3 regions of the Massilia sp. CFBP9026 genome follow, and region 2 is predicted to be linked to each of the others. Evidence: predicted binding sites of a transcription regulator. Region 2 holds the regulator's gene; each other region holds the start of a gene.
The links. Region 2 encodes LexA, which represses DNA repair genes until DNA is damaged. Its sites were predicted from a motif close to ACTGTATNNNNATACAGT; they were not measured.
Positions count from the first base shown of each region.

Region 1: a site for LexA is predicted at 4,941-4,958, ahead of SOM28_RS06580 (putative DNA modification/repair radical SAM protein). Genes of this name have one in related genera too.
Region 3: a site for LexA is predicted at 7,300-7,317, ahead of SOM28_RS11065 (error-prone DNA polymerase). Genes of this name have one in related genera too.

Region 1 covers NZ_JAXCWH010000002.1:517,003-526,591, reverse strand. Annotated here, with positions in the region: gene SOM28_RS06595 (HDOD domain-containing protein) at 1-1,066, shown strand, start outside; gene SOM28_RS06590 (putative bifunctional diguanylate cyclase/phosphodiesterase) at 1,075-3,288, shown strand; gene SOM28_RS06585 (tetratricopeptide repeat protein) at 3,295-4,866, shown strand; gene SOM28_RS06580 (putative DNA modification/repair radical SAM protein) at 4,971-6,200, shown strand; gene SOM28_RS06575 (UdgX family uracil-DNA binding protein) at 6,197-7,741, shown strand; gene SOM28_RS06570 (TraB/GumN family protein) at 7,897-8,889, shown strand; tRNA gene SOM28_RS06565 (tRNA-Gly) at 8,958-9,031, shown strand; gene SOM28_RS06560 (TIGR04255 family protein) at 9,206-9,589, shown strand, end outside.
Region 2 covers NZ_JAXCWH010000006.1:97,581-107,169, reverse strand. Annotated here, with positions in the region: gene SOM28_RS15915 (DUF47 domain-containing protein) at 1-349, opposite strand, end outside; gene SOM28_RS15910 (replicative DNA helicase) at 420-1,817, opposite strand; gene rplI (50S ribosomal protein L9) at 1,927-2,379, opposite strand; gene rpsR (30S ribosomal protein S18) at 2,411-2,701, opposite strand; gene priB (primosomal replication protein N) at 2,731-3,021, opposite strand; gene rpsF (30S ribosomal protein S6) at 3,067-3,471, opposite strand; gene SOM28_RS15885 (hypothetical protein) at 3,695-3,913, shown strand; gene lexA (transcriptional repressor LexA) at 4,099-4,728, shown strand; gene SOM28_RS15875 (tetratricopeptide repeat protein) at 4,862-5,578, opposite strand; gene SOM28_RS15870 (cystathionine gamma-synthase family protein) at 5,699-6,940, opposite strand; gene purF (amidophosphoribosyltransferase) at 6,955-8,481, opposite strand; gene SOM28_RS15860 (CvpA family protein) at 8,545-9,033, opposite strand; gene SOM28_RS15855 (SPOR domain-containing protein) at 9,048-9,589, opposite strand, start outside.
Region 3 covers NZ_JAXCWH010000003.1:607,831-617,419, reverse strand. Annotated here, with positions in the region: gene SOM28_RS11085 (ABC transporter ATP-binding protein) at 1-582, shown strand, start outside; gene cynS (cyanase) at 622-1,071, shown strand; gene gntR (HTH-type transcriptional regulator GntR) at 1,083-2,111, opposite strand; gene SOM28_RS11070 (methyl-accepting chemotaxis protein) at 2,336-3,970, shown strand; gene SOM28_RS11065 (error-prone DNA polymerase) at 4,068-7,274, opposite strand; gene SOM28_RS11060 (hypothetical protein) at 7,403-9,547, opposite strand.

The DNA.
Region 1 (9,589 bases), on a different contig from region 2:
CGAGTTCACGCTGCCGCTGGCGAAAGGCGGCCCGGTCGCGCGCAGCGCGCTGGAACGCCGTCCGGCTTTCGTGCAGCGTGCGCGCCACCACGATCAACTGGGCCTGGCCGAGGAACAGCTGCTGCGCATGCTGGGCACCGACAGCCTGGTGGTGGTGCCGCTGGTCGCCGGTCCGCGCTGCCTGGGCGTGCTGGTCGGCGGCGTGCCGGGCTGGCAGCTGCCGCATTGCCAGCGCCGCGAGCGCTTCATGCAGGCCTTCGGCGCGCAGGCCGCGAGCGCGCTGGAAAACCTGCTGCTCGAACGCGGCCACGCGCGGCGCCAGCTGGCCAGCGTGGCCGAGGAATTCCGCGATGCCTCGCGCCGCGTGATCCACGAAGTGAACAATCCGCTGGCGATCATCAAGAACTACCTCAGTGTCCTGGACGGCAAGCTGGCGCGCCAGGAGCCGGTAGGCGGCGAGCTGTCGATCCTGAATGAAGAGATCGACCGCGTCGGCCAGCTGATCGGCAGCCTGGCCGACCAGCGCACGCCGGACGCCGTTCCGCGTCCGCTCGATGCGGCCAAGGTGGTGGACGACGTGCTGCGCCTGTTCCGCGGTAGCGGCTACGTGCCGGCCACGACCCAGGTCGTGGCGCGCATGGAGGGCGATGGCGCGATCGAGGGCGATCCCGACCTGCTCAAGCAGATCCTGGTCAACCTGGTCAAGAACGCGGTCGAGGCCCTGGGTTCGCGCCCGGCGGGGCGGATCGAGATCGTCAACCGCGGCCATGTGAACCGCGAGCGCAAGGTCTACCTGGAGCTCGTCGTCAGCGACAACGGCCCGGGCCTGTCGCGCGAGGTGCTGGCCAACCTGTTTTCTCCGGTCAGGAGCGCCAAGGACGGCGCCAACGCCGACGGCAACCGCGGCCTGGGCCTGTCGATCGTCCACGGCCTGGTCAAGCAGCTGGACGGCCACATCGCCTGCCGCAGCGGCAGCGCCGGCACTTCCTTTGAAATCCTTCTGCCGGCGTGGTCCGGCGCCGGCGCGGCTCCTGCGCTCCCGGCGCGCGCCCTCGGTTCCGCTTAACCCTCACCATGAACGCGCATCCCGCCACCATGCTTCCCGGCGAACCCGCTCCCTTTTCCCAGACCCTCGAGACCGACAGCCAGCCACGCCTGCTGCTGGTCGACGACGAGCCACGCCTGCTGTCTTCGCTGTACGAACTGCTGCAGGGACGCGGCTACCGCCTCACGACAGCGCCGTCCGGGTCTGACGCTTTGGCACACCTTTCGCGCCAGCACTTTGACCTGGTCCTGCTCGACCTGCGCCTGCCCGACATCGGCGGCCACGAGATCATGGACTTCATCAACGAGAGGGGCATCGACGCCGACGTCATCGTGATGAGCGGCGAGATCGGCATCGACGCCGCGATCGGTGCGCTCAAGCGCGGCGCCTACAGCTACCTGCGCAAGCCCTACAGCCGCGAGGAGCTGCTCTCCACCGTGAGCAATGCGCTGCAGCGGCGGCGCTTGACGCTGGATAATGCGCGCATCGCGAACCAGCTCGAGAACTCCGAGAAGATGTACCGCTACCTGGTGGACTCGTCGCCGGACATCATCTATACGCTGAACCACGAGGGCCGCTTCACCTTCGTCAACGACCGCGCCTACCAGCTGCTGGGCTATACCCGCGAAGAGCTGATCGGCCAGCATTACTCGATCCTGGTGCACGAGGAAGACCTGGAACGCGCGCGCTACGTGTTCAACGAACGCCGCGTCGACGAGCGCGCCTCGCGCAACGTCGAACTGCGCCTCAAATGCCGCGGCGGCAACGGCCACGACCGCACCTTCAACACTACCCTGATGACGATCTCGCTCAACGCGATCGGCATGCATGTGCCGGACCAGGAAGTCAAGAAGCTCGAATTCTTCGGCACCTATGGCGTGGCGCGCGACATCACCGACCGCAAGCGCGCCGAAGAGGTCATCTCCTACCAGGCCTACCACGACATCCTGACCGACCTGCCGAACCGCATCCTGTTCAAGGACCGCCTCGGCCTGGCCGTGATCCAGGCCAAGCGCAAGCAGACCGAGCTCGCGGTGATGTTCATCGACCTGGATCGCTTCAAGCTGGTGAACGACACGCTGGGCCACGTGAAGGGCGACGAACTGCTGCAGCAGGCGGCCGGCCGCCTGAAGGAATGCCTGCGCAAGGGCGACACCCTGGCGCGCCAGGGCGGCGACGAATTCACCATCGTGCTGCCCGAGCTGCGCGACCGCGACGACGCGCGCATGGTGGCCGATAAATTCCTGGAGGTGCTGCAGGAACCGTTCGATCTGGACGGCCACGAGGTGCACATCTCGGCCTCGATCGGCATCGCGATCTATCCGAAGGACGGCGAATCGATCGACGAGCTGCTGCGCCACGCCGACATCGCGATGTACCAGGTCAAGGCGCTGGGCAAGAACGGCCACAGCTTCTACCACGACTCGATGCTCGAAGTGTCGCACCAGAAGATCGCGCTGGAGCAGGCCCTGCGCCGCGCGCTCGAGCACGACGAGCTGGAGATGTTCTACCAGCCGCAGATCGACGCCATGAGCGGCCGTATCACCGGCGCCGAAGCCCTGATGCGCTGGAACCATCCAACGCGCGGGCGCCTGTCGGCCGGCGAGTTCCTGCCATTCGCGGAAGAGAACGGCCTGATGCTGCCGATCTCGGACTGGATGATCGGCGCGCTGTGCCGCGACATGCTGCAGTGGAATGCGATCGGCGGCAGCGAGATTCGTCTTTCGCTGAATCTGTCGCCGCAATACCTCGACCGCGGCGATTTCTTCGAGAAGATGCGCGGTGCGCTGGCGCGCTATGGCATCTCGCCGCAGCAGATCGAAGTGGAGATCACCGAGAACATCTGCATCCGCAACCCGCAGTATGCGATCGAGCAGCTCAACAAGCTGTGCCAGTTGGGTGTCTCGATCGCGATCGACGACTTCGGCACCGGCTACTCGTCCCTGTCCTACCTGCACCGCTTCCCGATCCACACCGTCAAGATCGACCAGTCCTTCGTCAAGGAGATCCACCAGGAAGACGGCCACTATCCGGTAATCCTGGCGATCATCTCGATCGCGCGCGGCCTGGGCCTGAACCTGATCGCCGAAGGCGTCGAGACCGAGGAGCAGGCGCGCTACCTGCGCGCCAACGGCTGCCTGACGATGCAGGGCTATCTGTTCTATCGCCCGATCTCGCTGCAGGACTTCATGGCCGCGCTGCGCACCCAGTCTGGCGGCGCCCTGCGCGCGGTACAGGCCTGACCGACCATGCTCGACGCCACGCTGCAATCGAGCGCCACGCCTACTTTTAGCGCTGAGTTCTTGCGAGTAAAGGCGCAGGCCGAGCGCGGCGTGGTGCAGGCCCAGCATAGCCTGGGCTTCATGTACGTGAGCGGCCAGGGCGTGCCCAAGAGCGACGAGCTGGCGGTGGCCTGGTACCGAATGGCGGCGGCGTCGGGACTGGCGCAAGCCCAGTACAACCTGGGCGTGATGCTCCAGAAGGGCCAGGGCGTCGAGCAGGACTTCGGCCAGGCGGCCCACTGGTATGGGCGCGCGGCCGAACAGGGCTATGCGCCGGCCCAGTACAACCTGGGTTGGCTGTATGCGAAAGGCCATGGCGTGGTCAGCGACGTGGGCCAGGCGCTGCACTGGTTCAGCCAGGCGGCCGACCAGGGCGAGCCGGGCGCGCAGCACAACCTGGGCATGATGTTCGAGACCGGCAAGGGCGTGGCCCAGGACCAGGAAGCGGCGCTGCACTGGTATCGGCGCGCCGCCGAGCAGGGCTATATGCGCTCGCAGTACAACCTGGGACTGCGCTACGACGCCGGCCAGGGCGTGGCGCGCGACGCGCGCGAAGCGCTGGCCTGGATGCGCAAGGCGGCGGAGCAGGGCCATGCTCCGGCCCAGTTCAACCTCGGCCTGCGCTACGACAAGGGCCAGGACGTCGAGCAGGACAGCCGGCAGGCGATCCTGTGGTACGGCCGCGCCGGCGAGCAGGGGCATGCCAGCTCGCAGTTCAATCTCGCGCTGATCTATGACACCGGCCACGGCGTGGCGCGCGACGAGGCGCTGGCCCTGGCGTGGTACCGGCGCGCCGGAAACCAGGGCCATGCCGGCGCCCAGAACAGCCTCGGCATGCGCTATGAGCGCGGACAGGGCGTCGCGGTTGACGCGGCGCAGGCGGCCGCGTGGTACCGGCGCGCGGCCGAGCAGGGACTGCCGGCGGCCCAGTACCAACTTGGGCAGCTGCTCGATGCCGGCAACGGGGTCGAGCAGGATCCGGCCCAGGCGACCGAGTGGTATCGCAAGGCGGCCGAGCAGGGGCATCTGCAGGCCCAGTTCGACCTGGGCCTGCGCTATGAAAGTGGCAACGGCGTCGAACAGGATAGCGTGCAGGCCCTGGCCTGGTACCGGCGCGCGGCCGGCCAGGATTACGCGCCGGCCCAGTACATGGTCGGCGCGCTGCTCGATCGCCTGGAGTCTGGAGATCTATTCGAGGCGACCGACTGGTTCCACAAGGCGGCCGACCACAAGCACGCGCTGGCGCAGTTCGAGCTGGGGCTGCGCTACGACTGCGGCAAGGGCGTGGAGCGCGACTACGAGGCGGCCCATTTCTGGTACCTGTGCGCCGCGCGCCAGGGCCATGCGCGGGCCCAGTTCAACCTCGGCGTGATGTATGCGGCGGGGCAGGGCGCCCAGCGCGACCTGGTCGAGGCCTATGCCTGGCTGCACCGGGCCGGTGGCGCCGGCGTGGCGCCGGCCACGGCCTACCTGGCGAAGATCGCCGGCCGGATGGAGCCGCAACAGTTGTCCCAGGCGGAACGTTTGATTTCGGTCTGACGTCCCGCATTTGAACCGTCGGCAGGCGCGCACGGCTGCGCCAGCGCACCGTGTGCGTATGCACGCCGCGTTATACTGTATGCCCATACAGTCACGTGCGCGCGATGGAACTCAACGACAAGCTCGAAATCTTGGCCGACGCGGCCAAGTACGACGCATCCTGCGCCAGCAGCGGTGCGCCCAAGCGCGGTTCCGAAGGCAAGGACGGCCTGGGCGCCACCACCGGCATGGGCATCTGCCATAGCTATACGCCGGACGGCCGCTGCGTCTCGCTGCTCAAGATCCTGCTCACCAATTTCTGCATCTACGACTGCCAGTACTGCATCAACCGGCGCACCTCGAACGTGCCGCGGGCGCGCTTCGCGGTCGACGAGGTGGTCAAGCTGACCCAGGATTTTTACCTGCGCAACTACATCGACGGCCTGTTCCTCAGCTCGGGCATCATCCAGTCGGCCGATTACACGATGGAGCAGCTGGTCGCGGTGGCGCGCCAGCTGCGCGAGGTGCACCAGTTCCGCGGCTACATCCATCTCAAGACCATCCCCGACGCCGATCCCTTGCTGATCCAGGAAGCCGGCCGCTGGGCCGACCGCCTGTCGGTGAACATCGAGCTGCCGACCCACGACAGCGTGACCCGCCTCGCGCCCGAGAAAAGCGTTCACACGATCAAGCTGGCGATGGGTTCCATTCGCCGCAAGCTGGACGAAAAAGCCGAAGAGCCGAAGGCGCCGGCCTTCGCGCCGGCTGGCCAGAGCACGCAGATGATCGTCGGCGCCGACGCCAGCGACGACCACACCATCCTGAACACGGCCGAGACGCTGTACGGCAGCTATAAACTCAAGCGCGTGTACTACTCGGCCTTCAGCCCGATCCCGCAAAGCCCCGGCAGCGTGCCGCTGGCGCCGCCGCCGCTGCTGCGCGAGCACCGCCTGTACCAGGCCGACTTTCTGTTGCGCGGCTACGGCTTCACGGCCGGCGAACTGATGCCGCAGACGGGCAACCTGGCGCTGGACGTCGATCCCAAGCTGGCCTGGGCCTTGAGCAATCGCGAGCACTTCCCGATGGACTTGAACCGGGTGGATGCATCGCTGATCCCGCGCATTCCCGGCATCGGCCTGCGCAACGCCAAACGCATCGTCGAGCTGCGCCGCCTGCGCCGCATCCGCTGGGAAGATCTATCTCGCCTGCGCTGCAGCCTCAAGAAGCTCGCCCCCTTCGTCGTCACCGCCGACTACAAGCCGGCGCAGGGGGCGACCAGTTCCGACCTGCTGCGCAAGCATATGGCCGATGCGCCGCAGCAGATGAACCTGTGGCCCGAGTTGCAGGCGGCATGAACCCGGCTGCCGGCGCCGTCGCCCTCGCCGCAACCGCGGTAGCAAGCGTGCGCGCGGGCCGGCCGCTGCTGGTGGACGGCTTTACGGCATGGCGCGCGGTGGCGCGCGAACTGCTGCGCGCCGGCGTGCCGCCCCAGGCGATCACCTGGGGCGCGCCGGGCGCCGACCTGTTCTCGGGTGCGCCGGGAGAGGCCGCGCATCATGGAGGCGATCTTCTGTCGTCCCAGGTGCAAGCAGACGCGCAGGAGCCTTCGAACGCAACGGCGCCAAGGCCACAAGTTCCGCGCTCCCTGATGGAAATGCTGCAGACCGCCGCCTGCTACCGCGACCATGACCGCTGGGCCTTCCTGTACCGGGTGATCTGGCGCTGGCAGCAGGGTGAGCACGACGTGCAGTCGCCCGCCGATCCGGACGGGCAGCGGCTGCACGTGATGGTCAAGGCGGTGCGGCGCGAGGTACACGATATGCACGCCTACATCCGATTTCGCGAACGGCCGATCGAGGCCGGCGCGCCCCATTTCGTGGCCTGGTTCGAACCCGCTCACGATGTCTTGCCGCAGGTGGCCGAACACTTCGTCGCGCGGATGGGCAAGGTGAGCTGGATGATCGCGACGCCCGAGGCCAGCGTGCTGTGGGACGGCGCCACCCTGCACCATACCGGCCCCCTGATGTCGAGCGCGGCCGACCTGGACGATGCCGGCGAGGCGCTGTGGCTGACCTATTACCGCAGCATCTTCAATCCGGCGCGCCTGAACACGCAAGTGATGAACAGCCATATTCCTTCGCGCTTCTGGAAGAACCTGCCGGAAGGCGCGCTGGTGCCGTCCCTGGTGAGCCAGGCCGGCCTCGGCGCGCGCCGCATCGGCCAGGTCGAGGCGGTGGGAAGGCGCAGCGGCCGCACGATCCCGATCGAGGCCGAAAAGGCGCAGCCCGAGCGACAGCAGCCGTCGAAGCTGGACGAGTGCCGGCGCTGCGAGCTGTGGGAACACGCGACACAGGCGGTTGGCGGCGAAGGGCCGAAACACTCAAGAATCATGCTCGTCGGCGAACAGCCGGGCGACCAGGAAGACCTCGCTGGCCATCCCTTCGTGGGCCCGGCCGGCAAGCTGCTCGACCGCGTGTTCGAGCAGGCCGGCGTGGAGCGCAAGGGCGTCTACATCACCAACGCCGTCAAGCATTTCAAGTGGGAGCCGCGCGGCAAGCGGCGCCTGCACAAGACGCCGGCGCAGAAGGAGATCGAGGCCTGCCATTACTGGCTCGAGAAGGAGATCGCCACGCGCAAGCCCAAAGTCATCGTGGCGATGGGCGGGACCGCGCTCAAGTCGGTGCTGCAGACCGGGAGCGTGACGCTGAAGGACAAGCTGGGACGGCCGGTACGGCATGGCGACAGCTGGGTGGTGACGATCTACCACCCGTCGTACGTGCTGCGCGTGCCGGACGAAGCGTCCAAGCACGAGGCGTTTTCGGTGATGGTCGAGGGCTTGAAGCTGGCGCAGGAATTGCTGGACCGGCCCGACGTTCCGGAGCCGCCGGAAGGCTGACATATGCATTTATATGCACAATATGCGCTGCTCATGTAATTGAAACAGCCGCGTTACAGCAGGTTCGCCAACGATGCCATTGGCGTAAGATCTGGCGATTCTCATCACCGGAAGATTTCATGAACAAGCTCGCCGTACCTGCTTTCTGCATATGCATGCTGGCCACTCCCGCCTGGGCGCAATCGGAAGATGTGGCCGTCCCGGCGCAGGCCGTCGATGCGGCGGAAACCGCCGCCGAACCGGCGCCGGAGCAGATCCACGTCGTGGCCCAGCGTCCTGGGCCGGGCATGTGGAAGGTAACGAAGGGCGATCACGTGTTGTGGGTGTTCGGCATGTACGGGCCGGTACCGAAGGACATGCAGTGGCGCTCGCACGAAGTCGAGAACGTCATCCGGAATTCGCAGGAATACCTGTCGGCGCCAAGCGTCTCGGCCAGCCCCGGTTTCTTCAGGGGGATCACACTGCTGCCAAGCTTCATCGGCATGCGTAAGAATCCGGATGGCGCAAGCTTGCGTGACGTGATGCCGGCGCAAGAGTATGCGCGCTGGACCACGTTCAAGGCCAAGTACCTGCCCGAGAACGACGACGTCGAGCGTGAGCGCCCGATCTTCGCGGCGGAGGTGTTGTCGAACGCCGCGCGCAAGCAGGCGGGCCTGGTCGACAGCTACGCGGTGCGCAAGCCGCTGCTGGACCTGGTCAAGAAGGCAAAGCTGAAGGAGACCGCGTCGACCTTCCAGCTGCCGATGGACAATGCGCGCACGGTGCTGAAGAACTTCAAGAAATCGACCCTGGGCGACGCCGCCTGCCTGACGCGCACGATGGCTACGCTGGAGCAGGACCTCGAGGCCGCCAGCCGGCGCGCCAATGCCTGGGCCAAGGGCGACATGGATGAAATGCGCAAGCTGGACTTCGCCACGCGTGAAGAGGCCTGCTTCGGCGCCCTGATGAACAGCGCGGCATTCGATGCCGAGCCCGAATTCAAGCACATGAGGACGCGTGCGAACGAGAAATGGATTGCCTCGGCCGAGAAGGCGCTCGCGGCCAATGTCTCGACCTTCGCCGTCCTGAAGATCGAGGATATCTTCGACCCGAAAGGGGTGATCTCGGCGCTGGCTGCGAAGGGGTATGCGGTCGAGCAGCCGGATTGATCCGGGGCAGGCGCGGGAGGGACGGGAAATTGTCAAACCGTCCCAAACGCGCGTAGAATGCTGGCAACGCGGGTGTAGTTCAATGGTAGAACGGCAGCTTCCCAAGCTTCATACGAGGGTTCGATTCCCTTCACCCGCTCCAGTGAAAAATGGTCCTGGAAGCACTTACGCTGCTCCACAAAAATAGCTCCGCTCCACAAAACTGTTGTTGTGCTCGTGGAAGGAGCGGGTCATATCGAGCGTGTGCAAGACATTTCTTGTGTTGCATGGCAGAATGTTCACTTAAGGTTGTCTCCTTTCACATTACGAGAAGTCCATGAGCTCTCCTGCAACAGCAGATCAGTTGGTAAAAGTTCAATCAAGTAATATTGAGCGCTACAAGCGGAACTTTTTGAAACAAGCTGTGTGCGAACTCCGCTTCCCAACGCTCATGGAACTTGGGGAATCGAAGCCACCAGCTGCGGTAGTGCATGCGCTTCGAAAGGAGTATCCAATTCTCGAGTTGGCTAACGAAGTGACGTTTGGCGTTGGGATGAGCAACGAGTCGAATCATATCCACACGTTGCGTTCCTCCAAAATGAATTGGTCGGTCTCGATAAAGCAAAGTGCTTTAACTATCGAGACAACTTCATATAGCGAATACACGGAGATGAAAGCCCGTGTACTCCGTGTCGTACAAGCCGCAGAAAAGAGTATTGAT
Region 2 (9,589 bases):
GCTCGGCCAGGCGCTTCGCTTCCGGCGTGACCGCATGCAGGTCATACAGCGACACGGTCTGCGCCGCGTCTTCCATCATGTCCAGGATGTCGTCCATGCGGGTGATCAGCTTGTGGATGTCGTCGCGGTCGAGCGGGGTGATGAAGGTCTTGTGCAGCAGGTCGACCGTGGCGTAGGTGATCTTGTCGGCCTGCTTCTCGATGGTTTCGACCGCGTGGGTGCGGGTTTCCAGGTCATCGAAGTTGGTCATCAGGCCAACCATCTCGTGCGCACCCTTCACGCACAAGGCCGCGTGTTGGTTGAACAGTTCAAAGAAATTGCCCTCTTTGGGCAGGAAACGTCCAAACATTATTTTTCTCCGTGGAGTTCTCTCTGGGTCATGCCGCCATCGTGGACAGATGGCGGCACTGAATATCGGTTTAGTCGCCCTGATAAACGGCGAGGTTACCGCTGTAGTTGCCAAACTTGGTGTATTGGCCAATCCAGGTGAGGCGAATCGCCCCAATCGGACCGTTACGCTGCTTGCCGATAATGATCTCGGCGGTGCCCTTGTCGGGCGAATCCGGGTTATAGACTTCGTCGCGGTACAGGAAGATGATCACGTCCGCATCCTGTTCGATAGCGCCGGATTCGCGCAAGTCGGACATCACGGGACGTTTGTTGGGGCGTTGTTCCAGCGAGCGGTTCAGCTGCGACAGCGCGATCACGGGACACTGCAGTTCTTTCGCCAGGCCTTTCAGCGAGCGCGAGATCTCGGAAATCTCGGAGGCGCGGTTGTCGCCCGGCTTCGAACCCTGCATCAGCTGCAGGTAGTCGACGATGATGAGCCCGAGCTTGCCGCACTGGCGCGCCAGGCGTCGTGCCCGTGCGCGCATCTCGATCGGGTTCAGTGCGGGTGTTTCGTCGATGTACAGCTGGGCATCGTTCATCTTCTGGATGGCGTGCGTCAGGCGCGGCCAGTCCTCGTCGTTCAGGCGGCCGGTACGCAGGCGGTGCTGGTCGAGCTGGCCGACCGAGCCGAGCATACGCATGGCCAGCTGGGTGCCGCCCATCTCCATCGAGAACACGGCGACCGGCAGGCCGGCCTCGATCGCGACGTTCTCGCCGATATTCACCGAGAACGCGGTCTTGCCCATCGACGGACGGCCGGCGACGATGACCAGGTCGCCCGGCTGCAGGCCTGATGTCATGCGGTCGAGGTCGATGAAGCCGGTCGGCACGCCGGTGATTTCGCCCTGGTTCTCGCGCGAGTAGAGTTCGTCGATGCGCTCGACCACCTGGGTCAGCAGCGGCTGTACCGCCAGCCAGCCCTGGGCGCCGCGGGCGCCCTGCTCGGCGATGGCGAAGATCTGCGATTCCGCCTCGTCGAGCATCTGCTTGACTTCCTTGCCCTGCGGATTGAAGGCATTGCCGGAAATCTCGTCGGCGACGGTGATCAGCTGGCGCAGGATGCCGCGGTCGCGCACGATCTCGGCGTAGCGGCGGATATTGGCGGCCGACGGCGTGTTCTGCGCCATCGCGTTCAGGTATTGCAGGCCACCCACCTCCTCGGCCTTGCCGAGCTGGTTGCAGGCTTCATAGACCGTGATCACGTCGGCCGGCTTGCCGGCATTGATCAGGCGGACCATCTGTTCGAAGATGATGCGGTGATCGTAACGGTAGAAGTCTTCCGCATGCATGAAGTCGGCGATGCGGTCCCAGGCGGCATTATCGCGCAGCAGGCCGCCAATGACGGACTGCTCTGCTTCGATGGAATGCGGGGGGATGCGCAGCGCTTCGATCTGCGGGTCTGAGGGTGCTGCGTTCATGGGCGGCATTATACCTTCTCCTGTCACACGGCTGTCATAATTGGTGAGTTTCAAAAGCAAAAAAGCCGGGAGAACCCGGCTTTTTTGTGTACAGCTTTTACTTCAGTTCAGCATTCGCTTAGGCAGCTTCGCCCACGACAGCGATGGTGATTTCCGACACGACGTCGGTGTGCAGGGCGACTGCAACCGGGAATTCGCCGGTGGTCTTCAGCGGGCCAGTCGGCAGGCGAACGGCAGCTTTTTCGACCGGGAAGCCTTGCTTGGTCAGCGCTTCAGCGATGTCGGCATTGGTGACCGAACCGAACAGACGTCCGTCGACGCCGGCCTTCTGGCCGATGGTGACGGTCAGGCCGCTCAGCTTGTCGCCTTGGGCTTGGGCGGCTGCCAGTTTCTCGGCGGCTGCTTTTTCCAGTTCGGCGCGCTTGGCTTCGAACTCGGCGACGGCGCCGGCGGTAGCGCGGCGGGCCATCTTTTGTGGGATCAGGAAGTTACGTGCGTAACCGTCCTTGACTTTGACGACGTCGCCCAGGTTGCCGACGTTGATGACTTTTTCCAACAGAATGATTTGCATGTTTTATCTCCAGGATAGCTGACGTAACCGATTAACCGTGGTGCAGGTCGGTGTACGGCAGCAGCGCCAGGTAGCGGGCGCGCTTGATGGCGGTGTCGACCTGGCGCTGGTAGTGCGCCTTGGTGCCGGTCAGACGTGCTGGCATGATCTTGCCGTTTTCCTGGACGAAGTCCTTCAGGGTGTCGACGTCTTTGTAGTCAACCTGTTCAACGCCAGCGGCGGTGAAGCGGCAGAACTTCTTGCGCTTGAACAGCGGGTTCTGCTGTTTGCGCTTGAGTTTTTCTTTAGCTTTGTTTTTGTCGAACTTTTTACCGAATGCCATTTGAGGCTCCTGTATATCTAAATTGCCGGTTAAGCGGCACTGAAATCAATGATGTGAAACACCAGGGCTTTGCTGTTGCGATTTTTTCGAGCAAGGAATCCATCGAAGCGGTAGCTGGCGCCCAGCTCGGCGCTGCCGAACCTGCCCGAAATCTCGCCCGCGGCGAACGCGGGGACTTCGAACTCGACCAGGCGATCGACCCCTGCCTCTCGCTGATGCGAACTGTGCATCAGGACGGCTGAAACGATCGGCACGCCGGCCGGGGTGTAGCGCAGTACGTCACGCTCGGCGATGGTCGCCACGAGCTGGAGCTGGTTCACCCGGTTCTTCTACTACTTGCTTGTTACGAATTCCTGGAAAAAATCTTAGGCAGCGGCAGCGGCAGCGGCTGGAGCAGCTGCTGCTGGAGCAGCGGCTTCTGCACGGTGGCTCTTGGCTGCGTCTTCGCGCTGCACCGATTTCATCATCGGCGACGGTGCGGTTTCTGCTTTCTTCATCTTGACGGTCAGATGACGCAGAACGGCATCATTGAACTTGAATGCGGTTTCCAGCTCGACCAGGGTCTCGTTGTCGCATTCGATGTTCAGACAGATGTAGTGAGCTTTTGGCAGCTTCTGGATCTGGTAAGCCATCTGGCGGCGGCCCCAGTCTTCCACGCGATGGATGTTACCGCCGCGGCTGGTCACCGTGGTCTTGTAACGCTCGATCATCGCCGGGACTTGCTCGCTCTGGTCCGGATGGACGATAAAAACGATTTCATAATGACGCATGCATTACTCCTTGAGGACGTTTTACATAAATGCCCACCTCGGCGTCAAGACGAGTGTGGGAAGGGAAAGCCCGCCAGTATAACCGGTGCCCGGAGCTTGCGCAACTACCAGCTCTGCACTGCCGGCGCGGGGACCGGCAGGCCTATGATGGATGAACTCGCCCAGCCAGGCTGCGGCGGCCAAGTTGTCTCCTGAAATGCAGCGCAACCCAAGGATGTCATCGATGAAACGTCAACTCACTGCCCTTGCCCTCGTCGCCGGCCTCGCCGTCGCCACCGTCGCGATCGCGAAACCGCAATACGGCTACATCATCACGTACTACTCCGACGCCAGCTACACCACCGTGGTCGGCGATGGCGAATTCACCTGCGCCGGCAAATGGAAACTGTATAACGGCGTCAAGACCGACTTCTATCTCGAGTCCAACGAAACCGAGTGCTGATGCACTGACCATCGTCACCCTCCGGTCGCCGCCCGGCGACCGGGCTCCGGCCGGGCTTGCCGAATCGACGCAAATGCCTGAGCTTTAACGAATATTTCCTGTTTTTTTATCGATTTCCCTTGCGCAGAGTAGAATACTGTACAAAAATACAGTTTACCTCTACAACCCGTTGCTGCAAGATATTTATGCTCAAGCTCACTGCAAGGCAAGAACAGATCCTTAACCTGATCAAGGAAGCGATCGAGAACACGGGTTTTCCTCCAACCCGGGCCGAAATCGCGGCCGAACTGGGCTTCCGCTCGGCGAATGCGGCCGAAGAACACCTGCAAGCCCTGGCGCGCAAGGGCGCGATCGAGATTTCGCCGGGCACCTCGCGCGGCATCCGCCTGGTCGGCGCCAGCGTCGAGCAGATCCCGATGCCGCCGCCCTCCCTGATGTCGCTGCCGCTGGTCGGCCGCGTCGCCGCCGGCAATCCCATCCTGGCGCAGGAACACGTCGAAGCGACCTATAACGTCGACACCGCGATGTTCGCGGCGCGGCCCGACTTTTTGCTCAAGGTAAAAGGCTGGTCGATGCGCGACGCCGGCATCATGGATGGCGACTTTTTGGCGGTCAAGAAAATCGACAGCGCCAAGAACGGCCAGATCGTGGTCGCCCGCCTGGGCGAGGAAGTCACCGTCAAGCGCTACCGCAAGACGGGCGACCTGGTCGAGCTGCTGCCCGAGAACCCGGACTTCAAGGTCATCGAAGTCACGCCCGACGAAGAGTTCGCGCTCGAGGGGTTGGCGGTGGGGCTGATGCGCAGCTGGAACTGATATAGCCGTCGATCCGTCGTTCCCGCGAAGGCGGGAACCCCAGTTTGCATGAGTCGCCGCCACAATAAGCGATCGTGGCAGCGCTGAGGGCTTGGGTTCCCGCCTTCGCGGGAACGACGTTTACAGGCAGTCTTTACTGCTTGGCCTTGTTGACCACCGAATTGTGCTGGTCCACGAATGCCTCGGTCGCGCTGCGCCAGGCGGCGAAATCGGCCAATACCATCTTCGAATTGACCTTCGCTCCCTCGGCGATGTTCTGGCGCACCTGCTCCAGGTAGGCGGTCGAGGCTTCGGTTTCCTGCTTGTTCATCAGCTTGGCGATGTCGGCCGGGATGCGCTTGGTCAGCGGCGATTGTTCGTTGAGATTGGTCACCATCTTGTTATAGCAATCCTGCCAGCCGGTCACGGCCTTGTTAACGCGCTCGATCTCGTCGTTCACCTTCGACACCGCCGGGATGCGCGGCGACGGGCAGCGGTACTCGCCCGACTGCAGGTCGGCGCCATCGTAGCCCTTGATCCAGTAATCGATCTCGGCGCGGCGTTCGCCACGCTGCTGCATGATCACGAGCGAGTCGGCGGCGACCTTGTTGCCCTTGGCGGCCGACTTTTCAAACCATTCCTTCGCCTTGGCTTCGTCGACCGCGCCGGCCTCGCCATACCAGTACATCTGGCCCAGTTGCTGCTGGGCCTGCGGATTGCCAGCGTTGGCCAGCTTGGTGTACAGCTTGAGCGCGCCCGCATAGTCTTTTTTCTCGAACAGGGCATTGGCGTCCTCGAGTTCGCCGGCGAAGGCGGCGCCACTGAACGCGACGGATACCGCGAGGGACAGGCAGGACAGGAATCGTTTCATGGGCATACCGTAAGGCTGAGCTGGTAAAAGTCCATGATAGCCGTGTTTTACGGCTGGGCTCAACCGCAAAAATGACAGGGCCGGCATTTGCCGGCCCTGTGATGACAGTTTTACCCCGCTTTACGCATCCAGCGCCTGGCGGAAGTCGCCCACCAGGTCATCGGTGTCCTCGATGCCCACCGACACCCGGATCAAGCCTTCCGCGATGCCCATGCTGGCGCGCCGCTCGGGGCCCATCTCGAAGAAGATCGTGTGCGCCACCGGAATCACGAGCGTCCGGTTGTCGCCCAGGTTCGAGGCCGGGATCGCGAGCTTCAGGCGATTCAGGTAGTCGAACGGGTCGATGTCATCTTTCAGCTCGAAGCTCAGCAGCGAACCGCCGGAGCGGAACAGCCCCTCGACGATCGCGTGCTGCGGGTGCGAGGCCAGGCCCGGATAATGGACGGCAGCGACGCGTTCGTCGGCTTCCAGCATCGTCGCCAGCGCCAGCGCATTGGCGCAGGTGCGCTCCATGCGCAGGGCCAGCGTCTCGGCGCCGACCGCGATGTGGTGCGCCGCTTCCGGCCCCAGCGCGGCGCCGAAGTCGCGCAGCGCCTTGGCCCGCAGCTGGGCCATGCCTTGCGCGGCGGGCGGCTGCTTTCTGAAGTTCTGGGCGATGTTCGGATACGCGGCCCAGTCGAACAGGCCGGTATCGGTCAGCGCACCGCCCAGTGCGATGCCGTGGCCGCCGATCGACTTGGTCAGCGAATTGACCACCAGCCCGGCATGCACGTCTTTCGGACGGAACAGCCAGGGCGTGGTCATCGTATTGTCGACCACGTACAGGATGCCGCGCGCACGGCACAGTTCGCCGATGCGGGCCAGGTCCGCCACTTGCGTGCGCGGATTGGCGATGGTCTCGACGAATACCAGGCGGGTGTTCGGCTGCAAGGCCGCTTCGACCTGGGCCACGTCGGTGGCGTCGACGAAAGCGACGTCGACGCCCTGCCCCGCCACCGTCTGCCACAGGCTGTTGGTGTTCCCGAACAGGAAGCTCGACGACACGATGTGGTCGCCGGTCTTGAGCAGCGCCTGGAACAGCGCGCCGATCGCCGCCATGCCGGTGCCAAAGCACAGGGTGGCGACGCCGTCTTCCATCTTGCTGATCTTGTCTTCCAGGGCCGACACCGTCGGGTTGCCCTGGCGGCCGTAGCGGAAGCCCGGCTCCTTGCCCTGGAACACCGACGCCAGCTGGCGCGCATCGGCATAGCCAAAGGCGACCGAGGTGTGCACCGGCTTGTGCAGCGAACCCTGCTCGATCGTCTTGCGGCGATCGTTGTGCAGGATGGTGGTGGTGAAGCCGTAGCGCTTGTTATCCGACATGGTTTTTCCCGGCCTTACTCGGCGGCCACCGGCGGGTTCAGGTTGAGCTGGGTACGCACCTTGTCCTCGTTGCCGTCCTTGCTCGACGGGGCGTGGCGTGCCGATTCCTGGCGATCCAGGTATTCCGGGGTCACGTCGCCGGTGACGTAGATGCCGTCGAAGCACGAAGCCTCGAAGTTCTTGATCTCAGGATTGACGTCCGAGATCGCGCGCTTGAGTGCGTCGACGTCCTGGTACACCACGCGGTCGGCCGTGATCTCGCGGCACACTTCTTCGGTCGTGCGGCCGTGGGCGATCAGTTCGTCGCGGGTCGGCATGTCGATGCCGTACACGTTCGGGTACAGCACCGGTGGCGCCGCCGAAGCGAAGAACACCTTGCGGGCGCCGGCTTCGCGCGCCATCTGCACGATTTCGCGGCTGGTGGTGCCGCGCACGATCGAATCGTCGACCAGCAGCACGTTCTTGTCCTTGAACTCGGAGCTGATCGCGTTCAGTTTCTGGCGCACCGATTTCTTGCGCATGCCCTGGCCCGGCATGATGAAAGTGCGGCCGATATAGCGGTTCTTGATGAAGCCTTCGCGGTACTCGACGCCCAGTTTCAAGGCCAGCTGGATCGCGGCCGGACGCGAGGAATCGGGGATCGGCATCACCACATCGATCTCGTCGACCGGGATTTCGCGGCTGACCTTGTCGGCCAGGTATTCACCCATGCGCAGGCGCGTGGCGTACACCGAGGCGCCGTCGATCACGGAGTCGGGACGGGCCAGGTAGACGAATTCGAAGGCGCACGGATTGAGCGATGGATTCTCGGCGCACTGGCGCTCGTGCAGCTGGTTGTTTTCGTCGATGAAGACCGCCTCGCCCGGCGCGATGTCGCGCACGAAACGGAAGCCCAGGCCTTCCAGGGCGACCGATTCGCTGGCCACCAGGTATTCATTGCCCTGCTCGGTCTCGTTGATGCCCAGGCACAGCGGGCGGATGCCGAACGGGTCGCGAAAGGCCAGCAGGCCGTGGCCGGCGATCTGCGCCACCACGGCGTAGGCGCCGCGCACGCGGCGGTGCACGGCGGCGACCGCCTTGAACACGGCATCGGCGTCGAGCGAGTAGCCGTCGGCCGCTTCCTGGATTTCGTGCGCCAGCACGTTGAGCAGCACTTCGGAGTCGGAATCGGTATTGATGTGGCGGCGGTCGTTGCGGAACAGCTCGTCCTTCAGCACGGCCTGGTTGGTCAGGTTACCGTTGTGGGCCAGCGTGATGCCGAACGGTGCGTTGACGTAGAACGGCTGCGCCTCTTCTTCGCTCGACGAACCGGCGGTCGGGTAGCGGCAGTGGCCGATACCGGTATTGCCCTGCAGCGAACGCATATTACGGGTGCGGAACACGTCCCGGACCAGGCCGTTGGCCTTGAACATCGAGAACATGCTGCTGTGATTGGTCGCGATACCCGCCGCGTCCTGGCCGCGGTGCTGCAGCAGCAGCAATGCGTCATACAGCAACTGGTTGACGGGAGAGTGAGAGACGACGCCGACGATGCCACACATGGTGTGCTCCTAAAAGCTTGAGTGCTTGATTACAGAAAAAGTTCTACGACTGAGGAATGCTGGTCAAAAATTCACGTGCTGCGCCATGGCAGCGGGCAGGAAGGGCTTGACGGTACGGGCGCCGGTCTCGGCGATCGGCGACAACAGCGCCTGTTGCCAGAACGCCTGCTTCGGGATGTCCGTCATCCCACACAATATGACGCCGGCCAGCACGATTACAATGCCGCGCGCCAATCCAAACAAACCGCCAAGGCCGCGGTCCGCCAGCGAGAGACCGGTGGCTTCCACCAGGGCTCCGATCGCCAGCGACAGCAGGCCCATCAGGATACGCACGCCCAGGAACAGCGCGATGAAGGCCACGATCAGGCGCGCCGTGTCGCCGGGAATCACTTCCGGCAGCAGGGGCGCGAGCCCGGCGCCGTAGGCATTGGCCACCACGAAGGCGACGATCCAGCCCACCAGCGACAGGATTTCCTTGACCAGGCCGCGCAAGGTGCTGATGACGACCGAGGCGATCAGCACGAACAGCACCAGGTAATCGAAAATCGTCACGCTTCAGGACAAGGTCAGAGCGGCACCATGGTGCCGGACAGGCCGATGCCGCCCAGCTTGGCACGCGTTTTCTCGGCTTCTTCCTTGCTGAACGGACCGATCCGCACACGGATCAGTTCGCCCGACTTCTGGGTGAACGAGGCGATGCCGGCGCCGCGCAGGCGTTCCTGCAATTCTGTGACCTTTTCCTGGCTGCCCAGGGCGGCGACCTGCACCACGAAGCGCGGCGCCGGGCCTTGCGCCTTCTGTGGCTCGGCCGGCTTGCCTTCCAGGATGGCCATGGCGCGCGCGGCATCGTCCTTCGGCGCGGGCTTGGCGACCTGCTCGGCCTTCGGATGCGTCTCGACCGGCTTTTTCGCGGGCTCGGGTTTCTTCTCGGGCGTCGGTTCCCGTTTGGGTTCCGGCTTCGGTTCGGGCTTGATTGGCTCGGGCTTCGGCTTGACCGGTTCGGGCTTCGGTTCCGGTTTTGGCGGCGCAGCCGGTTCCAGCATGCGCATCGGTGGCGGATCGCCGGCTGCGGGGGCTGTCACGGGGGCGCCGGCTGCCGCAGTCGCGC
Region 3 (9,589 bases), on a different contig from region 2:
CACCGCGACTGGCCGCGCGACAAGGTGCGCGAACACGGCGCGCGCTTCATCGAGATGGTCGGCCTGAGCGGGGCGGCGCGCAAGAAGCCGTCCGAGCTCTCCGGCGGCATGAAGCAGCGGGTGGGCATCGCACGCGCCTTCGCGGTCGAACCCAAGATGCTGCTGCTGGACGAACCGTTCGGCGCGCTCGACGCGCTCACCCGCGGCACGATCCAGGACGAGCTGCTGGGCATCTGCGCGGCGACGCGCCAGACCGTTTTCATGATCACCCACGACGTCGACGAAGCGATCCTGCTGGCCGATCGCATTTTCTTGATGAGCAACGGGCCTCAGGCGCGGATCGCCGAGATCGTCGTCAACACGCTGCCGGCCGATCGCAGCCGCGCCACGATCCACCGCGATCCCCAGTTCTACAAGATCCGCAACCACCTGGTCGATTTCCTGGTGCGCCGCTCGAAGATGCTGCAGCAGTCCGGCGCCGACGGCGCGGAACCGCTCGAGACGCGCATCGTGCAGCCCGGCCTGGAGGACGATGCCGCACCTTCCGCACCCGACCATTACCCTGCCCGGGCTTCGGCCTGAGCGTCCGCCCTTACCACCACCACATCGATGGAGCCCACTATGATTTCATGTCGTGAAGACGTCACCAAAATGATCTTGTCCGCCAAGGTCCGCAAGGGCATCAAATGGCGTGACGTGACCGAGGCCACCGGCCTGTCGAAGGAATGGACCACGGCCGCCTGCCTTGGCCAGATGACCTTGACGAAGCCGCAGGCCGAGGCGGTCGGCAAGATCTTCGAGCTGTCCGACGAAGCCATCGCCTGGCTGCAGATCGTGCCCTACAAGGGATCGCTGCCCACGGCGGTGCCGACCGATCCCCTGATCTATCGCTGGTACGAGCTGGTGAATGTGTACGGCACCACGATCAAGGAACTGATCCACGAAGAATTCGGCGACGGCATCATGAGCGCCATCGATTTTTCGATGGACATCCAGCGCACCGAAGACCCGAAGGGCGACCGCGTCAACGTGGTCTTGTCCGGTAAATTCCTGCCTTATAAGAGCTACTAAGCTTCGTCAGGTCAGGCGCTCTCGCGCTCACGCAGGGTAAATCCCAGGTCGATGCGCTTGCGTTCGGGCTCCTGGCCCTTGATCACCTGCAGCAGCAGGCTGGCGGCCTCGAAGCCGATCTGGTAGCGCGGCGTGTCGATGGTGGTGAGCGATGGCATCATCCATGCCGATGCCGGCAAGTCGTTGAAGCCGCAGACGGCGATGTCCTGCGGGATGCGGATCCCGTGGCGCTGGCAGTGGTAGACGGCGCCGTGGGCCAGGTCGTCGTTGCAGCAGAAGACGGCGTCGCAGTCGGGCATATTCGCCATCATCTGCCCCATCAACTCGGCGCCGAGCGCGATCGTGGAACGCTCCGGCACCATTAGCTCGAGCCGTGGATCCGCCAGGCCCGCCTCGACCATCGCGGCCCGATAGCCGTCGGCGCGGCGCAAGGTGCGCTCGTCCAGCTGGGCGCCGATGAAACCGATGCGGCGGTAGCCCTTCCGGATCAGGTGGCGCGTCATCTCCATGCCGGCCTCGAACTGAGAGAAGCCGACCGACAGCGCGTCGGCATCGTCGGACAGGTCCATCATCGACACTGACGGCACCTGCGACGCCTCCATCATCTTCGCCACGGCCGGGCTGTGGGCCTGGCTCGAGAACAGGATGCCGTCCGGGCTCGATTGCAGGTAGGTGCGCAGCAGCTTTTCTTCCTCGGCCTGCGAATAATAGGTGTTGCCGATCAGGAGCTGGTACTGGCCCGGCGCGACGGCATCGTGGATGCCTTCGAGGACGGCGGTGAACACGGCGTTGGAAAACGACGGCACCAGCACCACGATCACATGCGATTGCGAGGAGGCCAGCGCGCGCGCCGCGCGGTTGGGCACGTAGCCGAGTTCCGCGACCGCACGCTCCACCTTGACCCGGGTAACCTCGGAGACCATCTGCGGCTGGCTGAGCGCGCGCGAGGCGGTCATGATCGACACGCCGGCCATGCCCGCCACCTGCTCGAGCGTGGCCCGTCCCGTTCCCCTGCCCTTGCTGCGGCTCGTTTTATCCATGGTCATCCTGTTGTGGCGTTCTTCATTCCTGGTTCCATTCTATCAACAACGGGCCAGCCTTTTGTGACCACCTTGGCCAGCCTGGAAACCGGCCGGAAAGTCAGTTAGTGATTTTACTGATTTTATCGTTGTATTTTTGCTGAATTTGGGACCTAGGCCGCAGACGGCCTCATCAGCTGTCGCTATACTTTTTCACGCCCTGTTGCCTTGTTGAAAGACCCTATATGCGCCTGAACACGCCGATCACCAATAACGAATACCAGCTGGCCGACAGCAAGACCATCGTCTCGACCACCGATTTGCAGGGCAATATCCGCTATGCGAATCCATATTTCGTGCAGGTGAGCGGCTTCACCGAAGAAGAACTGATCGGCGCGCCGCAGAACATCCTGCGCCATCCGGACATGCCGGTGGAGGCTTTCGCCGACATGTGGCAGGCGATCCGCGCCGGGCGGCCGTGGAGCGGCATGGTCAAGAACCGCTGCAAGAACGGCGACTATTACTGGGTGTATGCGAACGTGACGCCGGTGCTCGAGAACGGCCAGGCGGCCGGCTATATGTCGGTGCGCACCAAGCCGACCCGCGAGCAGGTACGCGAGGCGGCAACGCTGTACGCCGAATTCAAGGCCGGCAACCCGCGCGGCCTGGTATTGCGCAACGGCCGCGTCGAACACGGCGGCCTGCGTGGCCGCCTGGCGGCGCTGGGACGGCTGCCGCTGCGCACCCAGGTCAACGGCGGCATGGGCCTGTTGACGCTGCTGCTGGCGGCGATCACGCTCGAATGCTGGCGCGACGGCCTGCCTGCATGGACCTTGTTGTCGCTGGCCGCATCGCTGGCCATGGTGCTGGGCCTGTGGGCCAGCCTGCGCCGCAACGTGCTGGCGCCGCTGGCCGAGGCCTCCGGTTTCGCGCGCCGCCTGGCAGGTGGCGACCTCACCTGCCGCCTGGCGCCGCGCCGCGACGACGAGATGGGCCAGCTGGTGGCGGCCCTGCGCCAGTCGGCCGTGAACCTGTTCAGCGTGATCGGCGACGTGCGCGCCAACTTCGACGAGATCCGCCCCGCCACCGGCGAAATCGCGACCGGCAACCTGGACCTGTCGAGCCGCACCGAGACGCAGTCGTCAAGCCTGCAAGAGACGGCGGCCAGCATGGAGCAGCTGACCCACAACGTGGCGCAGAGCGCCGACAGCGTCAACGCGGCCAGCGACCTGGCGCGCCGCGCCGCCGCGACGGCCGGCAACGGCCAGCGCACCGTCACCGAGGTGGTGAGCACGATGGAAGCGATCAGCGCCTCGTCGCACAAGGTGCTCGACATCGTCGGCATGATCGACGGCATCGCCTTCCAGACCAATATCCTGGCCCTGAACGCGGCCGTGGAAGCGGCGCGCGCGGGCGAACAGGGCCGCGGCTTCGCGGTGGTGGCGGGCGAAGTGCGCACGCTGGCCCAGCGCAGCGCGGTCGCGGCCAAGGAGATCAAGGCGCTGATCGACGCCTCGATCGCCAACGTCGACAGCGGCAACCGCCTGAGCGTGGCGGCCGGCGCGGCGATCCAGGAAGTGGTGGGCGCGGTCGACCAGGTGACGCGCGTGATGGACGAGATCGCAGGCGCGACGCGCGAGCAGTCGAGCGGCATCGGCCAGGTGAACCAGGCGGTGACGCAGCTCGACGCGATCACGCAGCAGAACGCGGCCCTGGTGGAGGAAGCAGCCGCCGCGACGGCGACCCTGGCGCGGCAGACCGACGAGGTGTCGCAGGCCTTGCAGGTGTTTCAGTTGCAGGCGGGTGCGCCGGCACGGGCCACGCGTGCAGCAACCGTCCAACGTACCGTAGGGTGGACGGCTCTGCCGTCTACGCGGTGATAGTTGGCAGCAAGGTCGTCCGGCACGATATCGGAACCGATAACAATCGACGCGTGGACGGCAAAGCCGTCCACGCGTCGATCGTTGCATCGTCCCCTCAACAAAAATCCCTGCTGCGCGCATCCAGCCCGCCCAGCAGGTGCGACAAGTCCACCAGCCGCTTGGCCACCAGGTGGCGCACTTCTCCCTGGCGCTGCCAGATGCCGTACACCCCGAGCAGCGGCGCATTGAGCACTTCGCGCCGCTGCTGCTCGACCAGGGTCGGCCACACGACCACATTGACGTTGCCGGTCTCGTCTTCCAGGGTCATGAACAGCACGCCCTTGGCCGTGCCGGGACGCTGGCGCACCGTGACCAGGCCGCAGGCGCGCGCTAGCTGGCCGTCCTGGAAATCCATCAGGTTTGACGCCGGTATGAAGCGCTGCTTGAGCAGGCGCTCGCGCAGCAGCGCCAGCGGATGGCGGCCGAGCGTCAATCCCTGCGCGCGGTAGTCGCCGACGATCTCTTCGCCTTCGCTCGGCGCCTGCAATGCCGGCGTCTCTTCGCGCGGCACGGTCGGGCGCAACAAATCCTTGTCGGGCGCCGCGCCCGAGGCCTGCCACAAGGCTTCGCGCCGGTGTCCGGCCAGCGAGCGCAGGGCGTTGGACGCGGCCAGTACCTGCAGGTCGCCCCGATCGAGATGCGCGCGCCGCGCCAGGTCGGCCACGCTGTCGAAAGGCCGCACGGCGCGCGCCTGCTCGATGCGCTCGGCCGACTCCTGGCTCATCCCCCGTTGCAGCGAGAAGCCCAGCCGCACCGCCGGCTGGCGCGAGCGGTCGGCGGGATCGTACTCTTCCAGCGCCGAATCCCAGCCGCTGACGGCGACGTCGACCGGCCGCACCTCGATGCCATGGCGGCGCGCATCCTGCACCAGTTGCGAGGGACTATAAAAGCCCATCGGCTGGCTGTTGAGCAGTGCGCACAAAAACGCGGCCGGCTCGTGGCACTTGAGCCACGAACTCGCATAGGCCAGCAGCGCGAAGCTGGCCGCGTGCGATTCGGGGAAGCCGTATTCGCCGAAGCCCTGGATCTGGCTGAAGATCGCTTCGGCGAATTCCAGCTTGTAGCCGCGTTCGAGCATGCCGCCCACGATGCGCTCGTAGTATTTTTCGAGGCCGCCCTTGCGCTTCCAGGCCGCCATCGCGCGCCGCAGCTGATCCGCCTCTCCCGGCGTGAAGCCGGCGCCCAGGATCGCCACCTGCATCACCTGTTCCTGGAAGATCGGCACGCCCAGGGTGCGGCCGAGCGCGACCTTCATCTCGGGGCTCGGATAGTCGACCGGCTCGAGTCCCTGGCGCCGGCGCAGGTAGGGATGGACCATGCCGCCCTGGATCGGGCCGGGACGCACCACCGCCACCTCGATCACCAGGTCATAGAAGCGGCGCGGCAGCATGCGTGGCAACATGCTCATCTGCGCACGCGATTCGATCTGGAACACGCCGATGGTGTCGGCCTGGCAGATCATGTCGTAGGTGGCGCTGTCCTCGAGCGGGATGTCCTGCATCTCGAAATCGTCGCCATAGCGCTGGCCCACCAGCTCGAGGCCGCGCCGCATCATCGACAGCATGCCCAGCGCCAGCACGTCGACCTTCATCAGGCCCAGTTCTTCGAGGTCGTTCTTGTCCCACTGGATGACGCTGCGGTCGGCCATCGTCGCGTTCTCGATCGGCACCAGGCGCGAGAGCTTGCCTTTCGCGATCACGAAGCCTCCCGGATGTTGAGAGAGGTGGCGCGGGAAGTTCAGCAGCGACTGCGCCAGCGTGGCCCACTGGCGCGACAGCGGCGCCTCGGGATCGAGGCCGCTTTCGGCCAGGCGGCCCAGCAGATCCGCGCGGCTGTCGAACCAGTGATGGGTCTTGGCCACCTTCTCGACGATGGCAAGGTCGATGCCGAGCGCCCTTCCGCTGTCGCGCAGCGCGCTCTTGGGCCGGTAGCTGATCACCACCGCCGCCAGCGCCGCCCGCTGGCGGCCGTACTTGTTGTAGATGTACTGGATGACTTCTTCGCGCCGCTGGTGCTCGAAGTCGACGTCGATGTCGGGCGGCTCGTTGCGCTCGCGCGAGATGAAGCGCTCGAACAGCAGGCTGGCGCGCGCCGGGTCGACCTCGGTGATGCCGAGGCAGTAGCACACCGCCGAGTTGGCGGCCGAGCCGCGGCCCTGGCACAAGATGTGTTGCGAGCGCGCGTAGCGCACGATGTCGTACACCGTCAGGAAGTAGTGTTCGTAACCCATGTCGGCGATCAGTTCGAGCTCGTACTCGATCTGGGCCTGCACCTTGGCCGGCACGCCGTCGCGGAAGCGCCGGTGCGCGCCGATCCAGGTTTCGCTGCGCAGGTAGCTGCTGGCATCGTGGCCTTCAGGGACCACCTCATCGGGGTATTCGTAGCGCAGCTCGTCGAGCGAGAAGGTGCACAGGCGCGCGATGCGCACCGTCTCGGCCAGCGCCTCGCGCGAATAGATATTGGCCAGGCGCAGGCGCGCGCGCAGGTGCTGCTCGGCGTTCTGCGCCAGGCCGTAGCCGCAGGCGCCCACCGGTTTACCCAGGCGCGTTGCGCTCAGGGTGTCCTGCAGGGGCTTGCGCGAGCGGACGTGCATGCACACGTGGCCCAGCGCGACGATCGGCAGGCCGTGCTGCCAGCCCACCTCTTCCACCGTGGCGCGGTGGGCGTCGTCGAAAGCGCGGTGCAGCTGGGTGAGGCCGAGCCAGGCGCGGCCCGGGAAGGTGGTGGCCACCCATGCGGCCTGCGCGTGCAGGCGGTCGACGTCCTGGGCTTCGTGGCCAGGATATGGCGGCAGCAGGATCGCCAGGCAGTCGGGCATGTGCTGCAGGTGCGCGTATTCCGGGACGGGATTGGCAAGGTCGTCGGGCGTGAGCAGGTAGGTGCCCTTCTCGCTGCGCGTGCGGCCGATCGTGATCAGTTCGGACAGGTTGCCGTAGCCGTTGCGGTTTTGCGCCAGCAGGATCAGGGACGGGGCTGGCGTCAGATCCTCGTCGGGGTTCTTGAGGTGGAAGTGGGCGCCGATGATCAGGGGCAGGTTGGCGGCTTTCGCTTCGGCGTGGGCGCGCACGACGCCGGCCAGCGAGCATTCGTCGGTGAGGGCCAGCGCGAAGTACCCCAGCTGCACCGCGCGCGCGACCAGCTCCTCGGCGTGCGAGGCCCCTTGTAGGAATGAGAAGTTCGAGAGGCAGAACAACTCGGCGTAGGGGGGCAGCGCCTGGGCCTGGGATGCCGGGGGCTGGGCGGTGGGAGTGGGCTTGGTCACGCTGGGGGGCTGTCGAATAGCCAATACTGTATAAAAACACAGTATAACCGAGCTCACTATGCCAGCGCCTCAAATGTGGCGTTGAACGCGTGGCAAGCAAAGCCTCCCACGCTACCAGCATCGACTACTCAGGCATTTGTGGGAAAGGGGCGCGGCATGGGTCCGAGGGACGAGCCGGAAGGATCTTGTGCCCCCATCCGCGCGCGCAGGCTGGACACGCCACCACCGTGTGCACGGCGCATGATCGGCTGGTCGACGCCGACCATGCGCTCATACGCCAGCATCAACGCCGTGCCGCCCGTGGAATTGACGTAGTCGAGCATATCCATCGTGGTCTCGTAAGCCCAGCCGGAGAAGCTCTCGCCTGCCTCGGCTCCTGCCGTCGCACCCGCGCTCGTGACGCCTCCCTGCACTTTCGTCAGGATCGTGACGATGGCCCACGAAATCCCCATCCATCCAGTCGTCGCAAGCGTCATGCGCAGCACCGGCATGAGGATGCCCGCTTCGTGGATCGCCTTGAGCACGCCAAGCAAGGCGCTCGCCGGCATTGCGCGGTTGCAGTCGATGGTCGCGATCAGGATCGCGATCTTGTTCATCACGCCAGGATAGCGCCGCAGAAAGCGGTACAAGGCGAGGCCGATCTGCTGCTGGTCGCCGAGGAGCCGACCAAGGCCGGCCGCCAGAAAGCAGCCGCCAGTGAGCTTCCACACCACTTTCACCAGCTTCATGTCGACCGGACCATCCAGCATCGTCGCGCTGGCGAAGGCTTGCAAATGGCTGGCATTGCCGGCCCGTGTGGGGCTCAGCAGCAGGTTGAAGCAGGTGGAAAAATTGGTGTCGTAGCTGCCGTCCACCGCGATGGCGCCGCTTGCGGTCACCGCGATGAACGGCGCTCCCGCGCCACCGACGACGCCGATATTGATGGCGCCATTGGCCTGGAGCGATGCCATCAACTGGATTGCATCCTGCGCGCTGCCGCCGGCACGCACGATGCCATCGCTATCCGCGCTCAGGTAGCTGCCGTCACGGCATTGCAGGGTGACGGCGGGTACATCCTGGGCCTCCGGTACGCCGATGGTGAACACCTCGGCCGCATCGCTCGAGGTCCCGAGCGCCGTGATCTGGCCGTCGGCAGCGATCGACCAGTAACCGCCTGCCGCGGTCTGGAGTTTGATCTCGTCGCCGGCGGCGAGCAGTCCGGCCAGCGAGACGAAGTTTCTGTCGGTGGTAAACGTTGGCTCGGGCTGGGTGATCGAGACCGGCGTATCTTCAGGCACGTTGACGCTCGATACTCCCGCCACGCCCCAGCTATAGACCATCGAGAACGACTTGACGGCGGCCGGCCAGGTGTCGCCGAAGGTCAAGCTGTCGGCCGTGAACGACAGGCTTCCATTCTCCACCAGCGCGGCAACCTTTTCCGTGACGTCGACCGGTCCGTAGGCCGCAGCGATGATGTTTAGGGCGCGTGGATCGAGCGACGCCTGTCCGGCGGGAGCGGCCGGGTCGTAGTCGATGTGCAGGGTCTGGTTCTCGGTCGTCGCGGCCATTTGCGGCTTGCGGTCGGCGTACTGGTAGACCACGTGCAGGGTCTTGCGCATGGCCGGCCAGCCATCGCCGAACACGCTGCTGGATGCGGCGACCGACAGCCTGCGCCGGCTCACGCTGGCGCGGACGATGTCGGTGACGTCCTTCAAACCGTAGAAGGCGCTCAGGATGTGCAGCGGTGGACGGTAACTGAGTGCATAGGGATTGCCCTCGACGACGATGTCGATGAATGGAATCTGGCCGCAATAGCTGGCCACGATGACGAAGGTATTGCGCTTGCCTCCTTTGCCATCTTCGCCAAGGGCGGCGCTGTTGGCGACCAGGGACAAGGTTCCAGCCGAGTGGTCGGTCAGATTGCGTACCGTCGCGCTCACGTCGGCGCAGCCGAAGCTGGCGCCCCACACGGTCAGTACCGGCTGGGCGGCATTGTCTTGCGGTGCTGGAGCAGGAGCCCGGATAGATTGCTCGAACTGCTGGGCGCCGATGTTCAGCGTCTGGCCTTCTGAAGCGGTTGCCACGAACGTCGGGCCGCGGTCATACCGATAGATGACGGTCAGCGTTTTTTCGTGGCCGACCCAGGTATCGCCGAACGTCTGGTTGCTTGCCAAAACAGCCAGGGTCTCAGGAAAAGCCTGACGGTTGACTTGCTTGATGACCTGCGCGGTGACCTGCTTGAGTCCATAAGCCGCGCCAACGATATGCAGAACGCCTGTGCTTTGGGTAGCCATACTTGAATCTTCTTTCCGGAATGAATAACATGCTTTGCGACA